2 regions of the Ensifer sp. YR511 genome follow, and region 2 is predicted to be linked to the other one. Evidence: predicted binding sites of a transcription regulator. Region 2 holds the regulator's gene; the other holds the start of a gene.
The links. Region 2 encodes PhoB, which activates phosphate uptake and scavenging genes when phosphate is short. Its sites were predicted from a motif close to TGTCATNNANCTGTCAT; they were not measured.

Region 1: the regulator PhoB is predicted to act here: its motif matches at 2,430-2,446, upstream of BLU15_RS00675 (LTA synthase family protein).

Annotation. Positions count from the first base shown of each region.
Region 1 covers NZ_FNGR01000001.1:143,905-151,485, forward strand. Annotated here, with positions in the region: gene BLU15_RS00660 (TolB family protein) at 1-166, opposite strand, end outside; gene BLU15_RS00665 (hypothetical protein) at 191-526, opposite strand; gene BLU15_RS00670 (NAD+ synthase) at 530-2,212, opposite strand; gene BLU15_RS00675 (LTA synthase family protein) at 2,481-4,409, shown strand; gene BLU15_RS00680 (DUF1003 domain-containing protein) at 4,525-5,073, shown strand; gene BLU15_RS00685 (TadE/TadG family type IV pilus assembly protein) at 5,355-5,777, shown strand; gene BLU15_RS00690 (TadG family pilus assembly protein) at 5,779-7,512, shown strand.
Region 2 covers NZ_FNGR01000003.1:390,831-398,411, reverse strand. Annotated here, with positions in the region: gene BLU15_RS09025 (substrate-binding domain-containing protein) at 1-167, shown strand, start outside; gene pstC (phosphate ABC transporter permease subunit PstC) at 262-1,746, shown strand; gene pstA (phosphate ABC transporter permease PstA) at 1,743-3,065, shown strand; gene pstB (phosphate ABC transporter ATP-binding protein PstB) at 3,079-3,894, shown strand; gene phoU (phosphate signaling complex protein PhoU) at 3,945-4,658, shown strand; gene phoB (phosphate regulon transcriptional regulator PhoB) at 4,861-5,544, shown strand; gene BLU15_RS08995 (GcrA family cell cycle regulator) at 5,613-6,134, opposite strand; gene BLU15_RS08990 (aspartate aminotransferase family protein) at 6,556-7,581, shown strand, end outside.

The DNA.
Region 1 (7,581 bases), on a different contig from region 2:
CCGGTTCGGAACCATCAAGGCCAAGCCGATAGAGCCTGCCGTCACCGTTGATGATCAGATGTGAGCCGTCCCGCGACCAGTTCGGTGCCTCGACCAGCCGGTCCGTCTGCCAGACAACCCGCGTTTCACCTGTTGCGATGTCATGGATTTCGACGGAACTGCGCATGCTCTTCTCTCCCGGACGAGGCCGCTATTTCTTGTCTTCACCCGCCGGCAGAGTCGCCAGAACCTTGGAACAGACCGATTGCATCAGAACGGAATCGCGTCGGTCCCGCCAGGTGGTGACCAGACCCCAGGCCAGCAGGAGCAGGATGCAGATGAAGGCAACGCCGACGACGGTGAGGCTTCCGGTCGCAAGGCCATAGACCCCAAAGACCGCAGGCGTCGCGAAATAGCCGATCTGCGCCGAAAGCTGCCGGCCGGCGGAAACGTCGCTTGCCGACCACAGTCGCAGGAGCCGGATTTCCTCGTCCGTAAAATCTGCACGGCCCTGTCGGCCGTCCGTCTCTTCGGAGAGGATATCCATCGCCTAGCCCCGGTCGCGGAAGCGGTTGGTGATCGGGTAGCGGCGGTCGCGTCCGAAGTTCTTCTTGGTGATCTTGACGCCCGGCGCCGATTGCCGGCGCTTGTATTCGGCGATGTAGAGCAGATGCTCGACCCGGTGAACGGTCACCTCGTCATGGCCGCGGGCGACGATCTCGTCCGTCCCCATTTCCTTTTCCACCAGGCATTCGAGAATGTCGTCGAGCACCGGATAGGGCGGCAGCGAATCCTGGTCCGTCTGGTTGGGACGAAGCTCGGCCGAAGGCGCCTTGTCGATAATGTTCTGCGGAATGACGATGCCGGAAGGACCAAGCGCGCCCGGAGGAACCGTGGTATTGCGCCAGCTCGAGATGGCATAGACCTGCATCTTGTAGAGGTCCTTGATCGGGTTGAAGCCGCCGTTCATGTCGCCATAGAGCGTGGCATAGCCGACCGACATCTCCGACTTGTTGCCCGTCGTCACCACCATCGAGCCGAACTTGTTGGAGATCGCCATCAGGATCGTGCCGCGGGTGCGGCTCTGCAGGTTCTCCTCGGTGATGCCGGATTCCGTGCCTTCGAACGTATCGGAGAGTGCGCTGAGGAACCCTTCGACCGGCTCGGAGATCGGCACGATGTCGTAACGGCAGCCGAGGGCCTCGGCGCATTCCTTGGCGTCCTTCAGCGATTCGTGCGAGGTGTAGCGGTAGGGCAGCATGACCGTGCGCACCCGCTCCTCGCCGAGCGCATCGACGGCGAGCGCTGCGCAAATGGCGGAATCGATACCGCCGGAGAGGCCAAGCACGACATTCTTGAAGCCGTTCTTGTTCACATAGTCGCGGAAGCCGAGCATGCATGCGCGGTAATCCGCCTCCTCCCGCTCCGGCAGGCGCGACTTCAGGCCGTGCTCGCAATGCCAGCCGCTCTCGCCCTTCTTCCACTCCACGATCGAGACCGCCTCTTCGAACTGGCTCATCTGGAAGGCGAGCGACTTGTCGGTGTTGAAGGCGAAGCTGGCGCCGTCGAAGACCAGTTCGTCCTGGCCGCCGAGCTGGTTGGCATAGATCATCGGTAGGCCCGTCTCGATCACCTGCTTCAGCACGACCTGATGGCGCACGTCGACCTTGCCGCGATAATAGGGCGAACCATTCGGCGACAGCAGGATTTCAGCACCGCTTTCGGCCAGCGTCTCGCAGACGCCGAGATCGCCCCAGATGTCCTCGCAGATCGGAATGCCGATGCGCACACCGCGGAAATTGACCGGTCCCGGCATCTCGCCCGGATCGAAGACGCGCTTCTCGTCGAACTCGCCGTAGTTCGGCAGATCGACCTTGTCGCGGATCGCGATCACCTTGCCATCGTCGAGTACTGCCACGGCGTTATGTCGGCCGGTCTTCGACAGGCGCGGGAAGCCGATGATGACGCCCGGGCCGCCATCGGCCGTCTCGGCGGCCAGCTTTTCGACGGCCTGGAGGCAGGCCTTGAGAAAGGCCGGCTTCAGAACAAGGTCTTCCGGCGGATAGCCCGAAATGAACAGCTCCGTCAAAAGCAGGAGATCGGCGCCCTGTCGCGCCGCATCGGCGCGCGCCTCACGCGCCTTGGCCAGGTTTCCGGCGATGTCGCCCACGGTCGGATTGAGCTGGGCAACGGCGATACGAAGGAGCGAGGGGGCGTTTTTATGGGCGGTCATGAGCGGGCCTGTCGGTCTGTCCTGAACGATTGCATCTGACTTTCGCAATGTTCTTTAGCGCAATCTGCGGAAAAATACCCACAGCCAATCGCAGCCACGCGAAAAAAACCGAAAACTTCTGTTTTTCCCGGTCCTTATACTGGGCCGTTCGTGCGGCTTCACGCCACGAAAAGCCACCCTCCATTCCCGTTAAGAAACCATTCATCCCCTGTTCAAAATGACGGGCGTATGACAGTTACACGACGCATTTATGAAATTGGAGAATATGTTGGCCAGTATCGATTCCGCTGTCGCGCGAGGCTCACGTGTCTATGCCGACCGACCCGGCTTCGCCGCACGGCACGCCAAGACGCTCGCTTCCACGCGCAGCGCCCTGTTCTCCCTGTTCGTTGCAACTGCCCTTGTCTTCGCCGTTGAACTGATCGTCCGTCAGTCGCTGACCGACACCCTTTCCTACGTCCTCGACCCGACGCGCCCGGCGCTGACGACCATCGGCATATTCTTTCTCATTCTGCTCGCTGTCGACGGTATTTTCGGCCGCGAGCACAAGTCCGCCGTGGTGATCGCGCCGCTGGCACTTCTGCCGGCCGTCATCTGCCAGCAGAAGCAGGTGTTCCTGTCCGATCCGCTCTATCCGACCGACTTCCTGTTCGGCCGCCAGATCATGGAGCTGATGCCCGTGCTGGTAAAGGACCGTCCGTGGACGGCGCTCGGCATCGCCGTCGGCCTGGTTGCCACCGTCGTCGCCATCGCCCTCCTGTTGCGCTTTGCCTGGCGGACCTTCCCGAAGCTGACGACCCGCGAGCGTGTCGCCCGCCTCGCCTTCGCGCTGCCGCTGCTCGTCGCCTTCTGGAACATCATGGATTACAACCAGTTTTCCTGGATCCGTGATCGCCTGAAGGTCATCCCGATCATGTGGGACCAGACCGAGAACTATAAGCACAACGGCTTTGCGCTCGCCTTTGCGATCAACCTGCCGATGGCCAATGTCAGCGCGCCCGCCGGCTACATGGCCGACGCGATCGACCGCATTCCGGTGAAGCCGCTTCCCGCCGGCACCTCGCACCGCGGCAAGCCCGACGTCATCGTGCTGATGAGCGAATCCTTCTGGGATCCGACCCGCCTGCCGAACGTCAAGCTGTCGCCCGACCCGATGCCGACGATCCGTGAAATGCAGTCGGGCAACGTCTTCTCGCCGGAGTTCGGCGGCATGACCGCCAACGTCGAGTTCGAGGCGCTGACCGGCTTCTCCAACGCGTTCCTGCCCTATGGCAGCATCCCGTACCAGCAGTACATCCGCAATCCGATCCCGTCGCTTGCCACTTTCTTCCGTGGCGAAGGCTACGTCTCGCGCGCCATCCATCCGTTCCAGAGCTGGTTCTGGAACCGCACCGCCGTCTACAAGGCCTTCGGTTTCGACATGTTCAAGTCGGAAGAGAACATGCCACCGATGCAGAAGCGCGGCATCTTCGCCTCGGACGACTCGCTGACCAACGAGATCATCCGCCAAGCCGACGCGATGGACGACCCGTTCTTCTTCTTCGCCGTCACACTCCAGGGCCATGGCCCCTATGAGGCCAACCGCTACGCCAACAACACCATCAAGGTCGAAGGCGATCTGCCCGAGGCCGACCGCCAGGTTCTTGCCACCTACGCGCAGGGCATCAAGGAGGCTGACGACAGCCTGAAGAAGCTGATGGACTGGGCCAAGAACCGCGATCGCGAAACGGTTATCGTGCTCTTTGGCGACCATCTGCCGCCGCTTAACACCGTCTATACCAGCACCGGTTTCATGAAGGGTGTGACGGCGGAGCGCAAAGGTTCGAAGGAGCAGATGAAGGCGCAGCATGAAACGCCGCTCGTCGTCTGGTCGAACAAGACTGGCCCGAAGAAGAACGTCGGCACCATCAGCCCGGCCTTCCTCTCCTACCAGATCCTCAAGCAGTCCGGTTACGAGCATCCCTACTACACCGGCTTCCTCGGCAAGGTGTATGACCAGTACCGCGTCGTCGACCGCTACATGCTGATCCGCAAGAATGGCAAGGAAGTCGCCGAGTGGTCGCGCCAGCCGAAGGTGCCGGCACTCCTGCGTGACTACCGCTTCCTGCAACACGACATGATGTTCGGCGACCGCTTCTCGACCGACCGGTTCTTCAAGTCACACGCTGATCTCTTCGCCAGCGTCGAAACCCACTGATCGAAGACCGGAGCGGCCAGCAACCGCTCCGGTCCTTGCGGCATTTTCGCGTACCGCGTGATTTCCTTGCGGCGCTGACGCGCTAGATTGTCTCCGGCCAACTCCGGAGATCGCCATGCCGCACTTCAATGACATATCGAAACAGCTTTTCGGCAAGCCGCTCAGCGAGCTCGGAGAGATCGAGCGCCGCATTCTTACCCATGCCCGGGACCGACGCACGCTCGCCACCGATTCACATGCCGCCTTCACGGCACGGCTCTCCTTCGGCGACAGGCTCGCAGACAACATCGCCCGCGTCGGCGGCTCCTGGAGCTTCATCATTGGCTTCTGCGGCTTTCTCGTCTTCTGGGTTTTGCTGAACACCATTCTGCTCGCCACCGGCGCCTTCGATCCCTACCCTTATATCTTCCTCAACCTGATGCTTTCGATGCTCGCCGCGCTGCAGGCTCCGGTCATCATGATGTCGCAGAACCGCCAGGCGGAGCGCGACCGCTTCGCTGCCTCGAAGGATTACGAAGTCAATCTCAAGTCGGAAGTCGAACTGATCGCACTGCATCACAAGGTCGACGACGTGTTGCTGCGCGAGATCTCCGAATTGCGCGCGGACCTGGCGACGCTCAACCGGCAGCTCGAACGCTATCGCACGCCCCCCGGACAGGAGTGACCGGCCCCCGGCCGAACCGGGACGATGCGCTGGCGATACGCAAGCCTGCCCTCGCGCGGATTCGGCGCCCGGACGCGGGCGCGCAGCCGCCGCGACAGGGCGAAAACTAGCTAATTTTCATAAATACTAATTCAACTGTGAATACACATTTTGCAACATTTGCGAAATGCATTGGGATTCAACAACTTATCGGAGTATGAAAAAATTAATATTTGAGGATCACGTTATGGGTGCAGGGACATTCGAGAAATACAGCAACGTGGGTACGCGGAGATGCTGCAATGTCCAACTTCAAGCGCCTGTTAGGCGGCCGGGACGGGGCCGCTGCGATCGAATTTGCAATAATAGCACCACTCTTCTTCATGTGCGTGCTGACCCTGATCGCCTATGGCGTCTATCTCAGTGCCGCCCATTCCATTCAGCAGATTGCTGCCGATGCCGCCCGCACAGCCATCGCCGGCCTCTCCCAAACCGAGCGTGAACGGCTCGCGACCGACTATATCCGTCGCACGACGATGGATCAGGCCTTCATCAAGTCGTCGCGCATGACCGTCACCGTCAGGGACGACGCCAACAACGCAAACCAGTTCACCGTCCGGATCAAATACGACGCCGGCGACCTGCCGATCTTCAACCTGTTCACATTCGCCATGCCGAGCGAACAGATCGAGCGCTTCGCAACCATCCGCATCGGAGGGGTCTGATATGCTGTGGAAACCCATGCGCTCCCTCGCCCGAGCCCGTAGCGGCAATATCGGTATCTCGGCCGCCCTGGCCATGCCGTTGGTGATCACGTCCATGGCCCTTGCGATCGACTACGGCTACCTGACCGTCCAGAAGCGTGAAATGCAGTCTTCGGTCGATCTCGCTGCGATCGCGGCAGCGGCCAACGTCTCCGCCGCCGAGAAGGCCGTGCTCAACCACTTCGCCAACAATGGCCTGAACTACGGCGTATCGACGCCGAACGGTTTGTTGACCATCGACGGCAAGACCCTGCCGCCCGGTGACATCAGCACCGCCAAGCTTGATGGCGTCGCGACCGTAGCGCGCGGGCGCTACGTCCCCGATCCGTCGGTCGATGCCGGCCAGCGCTTTATCAAGGACGCCATGCCCACGGACGCCGTGCAGGTGATGCTCGAAAGGAAGGGCGACATCTTCCTCGCCTCGATCTTCAGCGCCCCGCCGGACCTCAGCGTCTACGGCACGGCGGCGAGCTCGAAGATCGCGGCCTTCTCCGTAGGCTCCCGTCTTGCAAGCCTCAATGATGGGCTGCTCAACTCCATCCTCGGGCAGATGCTCGGAACGACGATCTCGCTCAAGGTCATGGATTACCAGGCGCTCATCGACGCCGATATCGATATCCAGCCCTTCCTGAAGGTCATTGCGACCAGGCTCAACCTGACGGCTGCGTCCTATGAAGACGTGCTCAAGGCAAACCTGACGATGCCGCAGTTGCTTGCCTCCATGCGGCTCGTCCAGGGCCTGTCCGGAACGGTCACGGCCGCACTCAAGAGCATCGAACTTTCGACCTCGAACGACAAGCGCACTTTCACCTTGGCGCAGATCCTCAACCTCGATCCGAAGAAGAGCCTGCAGGTCGACGCCGGCTCCGATTGGGCGATGCGCGTAAGCGCGCTGCAGATCGTGTCGGCGGCTGCAGCCATCGCCAATGGCGAAAACCAGATCGCCCTCAATGCCGTGGCCGGCCTTCCGGGCATCGCATCTGCCAAGGTCAAGCTTGCGATCGGCGAGCCGCCCGTCGAAACGCCAAGCCACCGCCTCGGCACGCCCGGCGCAGCAATACGCACCGCCCAGACCCGCCTTGCCGTCGAAGTCAACGTCGATGGCCTGGCCGCCCTTGCCGGCATTCGCATCCGCCTGCCGATCTATGTCGAACTCGCCTATGCGGAAGCCAAGCTCGCCGACATCAGGTGCTATGGCGGCACGCCCGAAAATGCTTCGGTCAGCGTCGATGCGGTGCCCGGCATTGCCGAAATCGCCATCGGCGACGTCGATCAGGCGGTCCTGTCCAACTTCTCGTCAGACGCGCGGGTACAAAGAGCCAAGCTCGTGGACGCCCTGGTGGTCAAGATCGATGCGCTAGCCCATGTCGAGGCGCAAAACCTCAAGCCGACGCGCCTGAGCTTCAGCCCGTCCGAGGTCGCGGCCCGGTCGATCAAGACGGTCTCGACCAAGGACATCCTGACCTCGACGACGCAAACGCTCCTCAACAATCTCGACCTGAACATACAGGTCCTGTTCCTGACGCTCGGCAGCCCGACCATCGTGCAGCAGGCATTGGCCCAAACGCTCGGAGCCGTTACCAAGCCGGTCGACGATCTGCTCTACAACCTTCTGCTGCTCGTCGGCGTACGGGTCGGCGAGGCCGATGTCCGCGTCACCGGCGTCAAGTGCCAGTCGCCGGTCCTCGTGCAGTAGACCCGTTCAAACGGGGCGTTCGACGGCCACCGTCAACGCCCCGTTGAACAAATTCGGTTGCTGACACGT
Region 2 (7,581 bases):
AGGCACATCTCGGCGTTATCCCGGGCCTCAAGGAATATGTTGAGTTCTTCCTCGACGACCAGATGATCGGCCCGGAAAGCCCGCTCGCCGAATACGGCCTCGTTGCCGCTCCGGACGCTGAGCGCGAAGAAATCCGCAAGGCTTTCTCTGCCGGCAACATGCTCTGATAATGACAAGCCCCGGCGCGATGTCTTCGCGCCGGGGCATGCCTTCATTCGATTTGCCGGCACCCATGACGGGCGATGCCGGGGAGACGTGCGGATGAGTACTTCGCTCCTTCTTTTGCTCATTATTGTTATTGGTTTCATTGCTTATTTTGCAGGCCGCGCCCGTTCGCTGGCGCAGTCCGGCGGCAAGCTCTCCAACCTTCATTCTCTGCCGGGCTATCACGGTAGCTACGTCGCCATCTGGGCGATGCTTCCGGCCGCACTCGTTCTCGGCACCTGGCTGTTCGCCGCTCCCGTGTATATCGACGGAAGCACGCGCGCGGCCTTGCCGGATAGCGTCCAGAGCCAGGGCCCTGCCGCCGTGCAGCTCGCGCTCGGTCAGGTCAAATCCGTTGCCGGTGGCCTTCTGCGCCTGAGCGGCGAGGAACTCGCAGCCCTTGAGGGCGGCTCCGCCAATCTTCGCGCGACGCTCGCGTCCAAGGGCGTTGCCCTTGCTGGCGAAGGCGATCCCTACATGGTCACCGTCGCCAAGCACTTCAACGCGATGACCGCGACCAACCGCTGGCTGATGACGGTCGCCGTTCTGCTGATCGCGATTGCCGGCGGCGTCTACGCCATCCGCAACGTCGCGACCCGCTTCCGCGCCCGCAACCAGGTCGAGCGGGTCATTCTCGGCTCGCTGATCGTCGCGTCCTCCATCGCCATCCTGACGACGGTCGGCATCGTCGCCTCGATGCTGTCGGAAGCCGGACGCTTCTTCACCATGGTCTCGCCGTTCGAGTTCTTCTTCGGCACGGTATGGGATCCGCGGTTTGCCGCTGCCGGCAGCGGCGGCGCTTCGGGCCAGTTCGGCCTCATCCCGCTTCTTGCCGGCACGCTCTACATCGCCTTCGTCGCCATGCTGTTTGCGGTGCCGATCGGCCTCTTCGCGGCGATCTACATGGCGGAATATGCAAGCCCGCGCTTGCGTTCGACCGCAAAGCCGCTGCTCGAAGTGCTCGCCGGCATCCCGACCATCGTCTACGGTTTCTTTGCGCTGGTGACCGTTGGCCCGTTCCTGCGTGACATCTCCGCCCAGATGAACGGTCTCATGACCGGCAACTACCAGAACTTCATCCAGGCACAGAGCGTTCTGACGGCGGGCATCGTCATGGGCATCATGCTGATCCCATTCGTGTCGTCGCTGTCGGACGACATCATCACCCAGGTGCCGCGGGCACTTCGTGACGGCTCGCTCGGCCTTGGCGCCACCCGCTCGGAGACGGTCAAGAAGGTCATCCTTCCGGCAGCCCTCCCGGGCATCGTCGGCGCGCTGCTGCTCACCGCCTCGCGCGCCGTCGGCGAGACCATGATCGTGGTGCTGGCAGCCGGTGTGGCGGCCCGCATGCAGATCAATCCCTTCGAGCCGATGACGACGGTGACCGTTAAGATCGTCAACCAGCTGACAGGTGACCTCGAGTTCACCTCGCCGCAGACGCTGGTGGCCTTTGCACTGGGCATCACGCTCTTCGTCATCACGCTCGGCCTCAACATTTACGCGCTCTACATCGTGCGCAAATACCGGGAACAGTACGAATGACCGACATCGCTTCCCCGACCGTCCGGATCTCCGCCCGTCCCGCATCCGCCAAGCGCGATATCGGCATCAAGCGTCGCTATGCTGCCGAACGCCGGTTCCGCTTCTACGGCATGGCCGCGATCAGCACCGGTCTCTTCTTCCTGGCATTGCTGCTGTGGACCGTCTTTTCCAACGGCTACACCGCATTCCAGCAGACGACGATTACGCTGCCGATCGAATTCACCGAAAAGGTCATCGACCCCAAAGGCGAACGCGCGACCGACGGCAAGGTGCTGATGACCGCCAACTATCCGCTGTTGGTGCGCGACGCGCTCGTCAAGCAGCTCGGCATCGACGCCACCAAGCGGCCGCAGGTCAAGCAGGCGACCGACATGGTTTCCGCGAGCTCCCGCACGCTATTGCGCGACATGGTCGCCGCCGACCCGTCGATCATCGGCAAGACGGTTCCTGTCACGCTGCTGGCCGAGGCCAACATCGACTCCGCCTTCAAGGGCCAGATCGATCTCTCGGTCGATGAGGGCAAGCGCAAGGTCAAGGACCAGCAGGTGACCTGGATGAACGAGCTGGCGAGCGCCGGCATCCTGAAGAAGAGCTTCAACACCGGCATCTTCACCTTCGGCGCCTCCAGTCGTCCCGAAGCGGCAGGCGTCGGCGTCGCTGCCCTCGGCTCGCTCTACATGATGCTGATCGTGCTGGTGCTGTCGCTTCCGATCGGCGTCGCCGCCTCGATCTACCTCGAGGAGTTTGCGCCGAAGAACCGGCTGACCGACCTGATCGAGGTCAACATCAACAACCTCGCGGCCGTTCCGTCGATCGTCTACGGCCTCCTGGGTCTCGCCGTCTTCATCAACTTCGCCGGCATGCCGCGCTCGGCAGCCGTCGTCGGCGGCTTCGTGCTGACGTTGATGACCCTGCCGACGATCATCATCGCCACCCGTGCGGCGTTGAAGGCGGTCCCGCCGTCGATCCGCTCGGCGGCCCTCGGTCTCGGTGCGTCGAAGATGCAGACCATCTTCCACCACGTGCTGCCGCTGGCGATGCCGGGCATCCTGACCGGCACCATCATCGGTCTTGCCCACGCGCTTGGTGAAACCGCGCCGCTGCTCCTGATCGGCATGGTCGCCTTCGTCGTCGATTTTCCCGGTTCGCCGATGGAACCGTCGACGGCACTGCCGGTGCAGATCTACATGTGGGCCAATGAGGCGGAGCGCGCCTTCGTCGAGCGCACCTCCGGCGCAATCATCATTCTTCTCATCTTCCTGGTCGTCATGAACCTTGGAGCCATTCTGTTGCGACGTCGCTTTGAGCGCCGCTGGTAGTGAGGTAATTACTATGAACATCATGTCAGAAGCAGCAGTCGAGAAGGCTCTGGATCAGAAAATGAACACCGTGCCCTACAAGATGATCGGCAAGGATGTGTCGGTCTATTACGGCGAGAAGCGTGCGCTTTTCGACGTCAACCTCAACATCCGCGAGAACACGGTCACGGCGCTGATCGGTCCTTCGGGTTGCGGCAAGTCGACCTTCCTGCGCACGCTGAACCGCATGAACGACACGATCGAGAACTGCCGCGTCACCGGCAAGATCACGCTCGACGAGGACGACATCTACGACCCGACGATCGACGTCGTCGAACTGCGCGCCCGCGTCGGCATGGTCTTCCAGAAGCCGAACCCGTTCCCGAAGTCGATCTACGACAACGTCGCCTACGGCCCGCGGATTCACGGACTTGCCCGCACCAAGGCCGACTTTGACGAGGTGGTCGAGACCAGCCTGCAGAAGGCCGGTCTGTGGAACGAGGTAAAGGATCGTCTGCAGGAGCCCGGCACCGGCCTTTCCGGTGGTCAGCAGCAGCGTCTCTGCATCGCGCGTGCCGTCGCCGTCAGCCCGGAAGTCATCCTCATGGACGAGCCGTGCTCGGCTCTCGATCCGATCGCGACCGCCAAGGTCGAAGAGCTCATCCACGAGCTGCGCACGAACTTCACGATCGTCATCGTGACCCACTCGATGCAGCAGGCCGCCCGCGTTTCGCAGCGCACCGCCATGTTCCACCTCGGCAATCTCGTCGAGGAGAACGACACCGACAAGATGTTCACCAATCCGGATGACCAGCGCACCCAGGATTACATCATGGGCCGCTTCGGCTGAGGCCGCATAAGGCTGCAACAGTAACTGCAAAGCGCCCGTAAGGATCGACGATCATGTCCATGCATATCATGTCCGCCTATGACGAAGAACTGAAGTACCTGACGCGCCGCATCTCGGAGATGGGCGGCCTCGCCGAACAGATGGTCGCCGAGTCCGTTCGCGCGCTGGTCAACTCCGACCTGGCTCTCGCACAGAAGGTGATCTCGGACGACACCGTCCTCGACGACGCCGAGCGCCAGATCGGTGAGAAGGCGATCGTCACGATCGCCAAGCGTCAGCCGGTCGCCGCCGACCTGCGTGAGATCATGGGGTCGATCCGCATCGCCTCCGATCTGGAACGCGTCGGCGACCTTGGCAAGAACACCGCCAAGCGCGTGATCGCGGTCGCCGGCTCCGGCATTCCGCGCAAGCTCGCCCGTGGCCTCGAGCATCTGGCAGAGCTCGCTCTCGTCCAGCTCAAGGAAGTGCTCGACGTCTACGCCTCGCGCTCGCCGGAAAAGGCCAACAGCATCCGCGAGCGTGACGAGGAGATCGACGCGATCTACACCTCGCTGTTCCGCGAGCTCTTGACCTACATGATGGAAGATCCGCGCAACATCACGCCCTGCACGCATCTTCTGTTCTGCGCCAAGAACATCGAGCGCATCGGCGACCACGCGACCAATATCGCTGAGACGATCTATTACATGGCGACGGGTGCTCAGCCGGAAGGTGAGCGTCCGAAGGATGACACTACGTCGACGCTGGGCTCGGTCAACGACTGAGCGCCAAGCGCGCCGTAAGCATGCATGCCCTTTGAAATCTGATCCGGTCGCGGCTTCGGTCGCGGCCCCGAATTCCTGTATCTGAAGCATGCGGTTTTCGCCCCGCCTTTGAAAACGGCGGATGTGCTCCAGATTTAGAGTGTCTGAGCGCCGGCCGGGCCGATGAGCCCAAAGGCCGCCCGCGGTAAGGAGACGTTACCTGATGTTGCCAAAAATCGCCGTAGTCGAAGACGAAGAGGCGCTGAGCGTTCTGCTGCGTTACAATCTGGAAGCCGAGGGCTTCGACGTCGATACGATCCTGCGGGGCGACGAGGCGGAGATCCGGCTTCAGGAGCGGCTGCCCGACCTGCTTATCCTCGACTGGATGCTGCCCGGTGTTTCCGGCATTGAACTTTGCCGTCGGCTGCGCCAGCGTCCGGAGACCGAACGTCTGCCGATCATCATGCTGACGGCGCGCGGCGAGGAAAGCGAGCGCGTCCGGGGTCTGGCGACGGGTGCCGACGACTACGTGGTCAAGCCCTTCTCGACGCCGGAGCTGATGGCGCGCGTCAAGGCGATGCTGCGCCGGGCAAAGCCCGAGGTGCTGTCGACGCTGCTTCGCTGCGGCGACATCGAACTCGACCGCGAGACCCACCGCGTTCATCGCCGCAGCCGCGAAGTGCGCCTCGGCCCCACCGAGTTCCGTCTTCTGGAGTTCCTCATGTCCTCGCCGGGCCGCGTCTTCTCTCGCTCGCAGCTTCTGGATGGCGTCTGGGGGCATGACATCTATGTCGACGAGCGCACCGTCGACGTGCATGTCGGTCGTCTGCGCAAGGCTCTGAACTTCTCGAACATGCCCGACGTCATCCGCACCGTTCGCGGCGCCGGCTATTCGCTCGAAAGCTGAGCGGTCTGAAAGTCGCCAAGAAAAAAAGGGGCCGATCGGCCCCTTTTTTATTGATGCCGTCCAGCTTCTCAGCGGGCCCTGCGGCGCTCCCCCGACGGCTGGTAGGCCAGCCGCGCATGGAAGGTGCAGTAAGGCGAGGCTTCCGGGGAATCGTTGCCGCAGAAGTGAAACTCTTCCTTCAGCGGGTCGCCGATCGGCCACTTGCAGGTGCGCTCGGTGAGCTGGGTCAGCTCGAGGCGGCGCGACATCGGCACGACAACGTCGGTGCGGGTGCTGAAATCCTGCTCGGCAACGAGATCGACTTCGATTTCTTCCTTGAGAACGACAGCGCCGGCCGCGCGTGCAACCGGGCGGGTCGAAACGCGCGAAGCGTAGTTCGGTGCGCGCGGTGCCGAAGTCGGGCGCTTCGGACGGGCTGCTGTCGTGGTGCTGCCGCCGGCCTTGGCGCGACCTGGCAGGCTCAGGCGGTGAACCTTGCCGATGACAGCGTTACGGCTGACGCCGCCGAGCTGCGCCGCGATCTGGCTTGCGCTCAGGCCCTCGGACCAAAGCTTCTTCAGTTTCTCCACCCGCTCGTCAGTCCAGTTCATTTCTGCACTCTCCGTTCTCAGCGTTGGGGATGGCAGAATCCCTCACCGCACCCCGGCTAAACCCCGGGGTTGCAAACGCGATAACTCTTTTGGTGACTAGGTCCGCCGCATGCGTCTAGTAATTGAATGTTAACGTACTGACCGCTGGACTCTGTGGCAAGAGTCCCGGGAATCAGGCCGAATCGATTTCGTAGTTTTCCCCAACTTGCTCGGCCAGCGTTGCATTTTTGCAAGCCCTCCCGGACGATTTTTCTGCTGCCAGGAATCGACCCTTCATGTTGCGCTGCAAGGCTTGGTTTTGTTGACATTGCAGCGCGAAATGGGAATAGTGCCTGCGCCGCCGAAAGGCGGCATTTTTGATTTTTATCGGCCCGCGTGAGGCGCGGGATCGATGTCGATCTGGAGTGAAGGAGAGCCTCGCATGACTGCAACCACGCCGCTTTACGATACCTACATGCGCGCGCCGTTGCGTTTCGAGCGAGGAGAGGGCGCCTGGCTGATCGCTGAAGACGGCACGCGTTATCTCGATTTCGGTGCCGGCGTTGCCGTGAACTCGCTCGGCCACGCGCACCCGCACCTGGTCGAGGCGCTGAAGGCGCAGGCCGACAAGGTCTGGCACCTGTCCAACCTTTATGAAATTGCGGGCCAGGAAAGCCTCGGCCGCCGGCTGACGGCAGTGACCTTTGCCGACAAGGTCTTCTTCACCAATTCGGGCGCGGAAGCGCTGGAATGCGCCATCAAGACGGCACGGCGTTACCACTTCTCCAAGGGCCACCCGGAGAAGTTCCACGTCATCACCTTCGAAGGCGCCTTCCACGGCCGCACGATCGCGACGATCGCCGCCGGTGGTCAGCAGAAATACATCGAAGGTTTCGGGCCGAAGGCGCCGGGCTTCTACCAGGTTCCGTTCGGCGACATCGCCGCGGTCAAGAATGCGATCACCGAGGAAACCGCAGCGATCCTGATCGAGCCGATCCAGGGCGAGGGCGGCATCCGTCCGGCGACCAAGGAATTCATGCAGGAACTGCGCGCGCTTTGCGACGAGTTCGGCCTGCTCTTGATCCTCGACGAGGTCCAGACCGGCGTCGGCCGTACCGGCAAGCTGTTTGCCCATGAATGGGCGGATATCCGTCCGGATATCATGGCGGTCGCCAAGGGTATCGGCGGTGGCTTCCCGTTCGGCGCCTGCCTCGCGACTGAGGAAGCCGCATCTGGTATGGTGGCGGGCACGCATGGCTCCACATATGGCGGCAACCCGCTGGCCATGGCCGTCGGCAACGCCGTGCTCGACGTCGTTCTGGCCGACGGATTCCTGACGCATGTGCGCGATGTCGCGCTGGTCTTCCGCCAGGGCCTTGCGTCGCTCAAGGACCGTTTCCCTGATGTCATCGAGGACATCCGCGGCGACGGTTTGATGCTGGGCATCAAGGTGAAGGGCCCTTCGGCC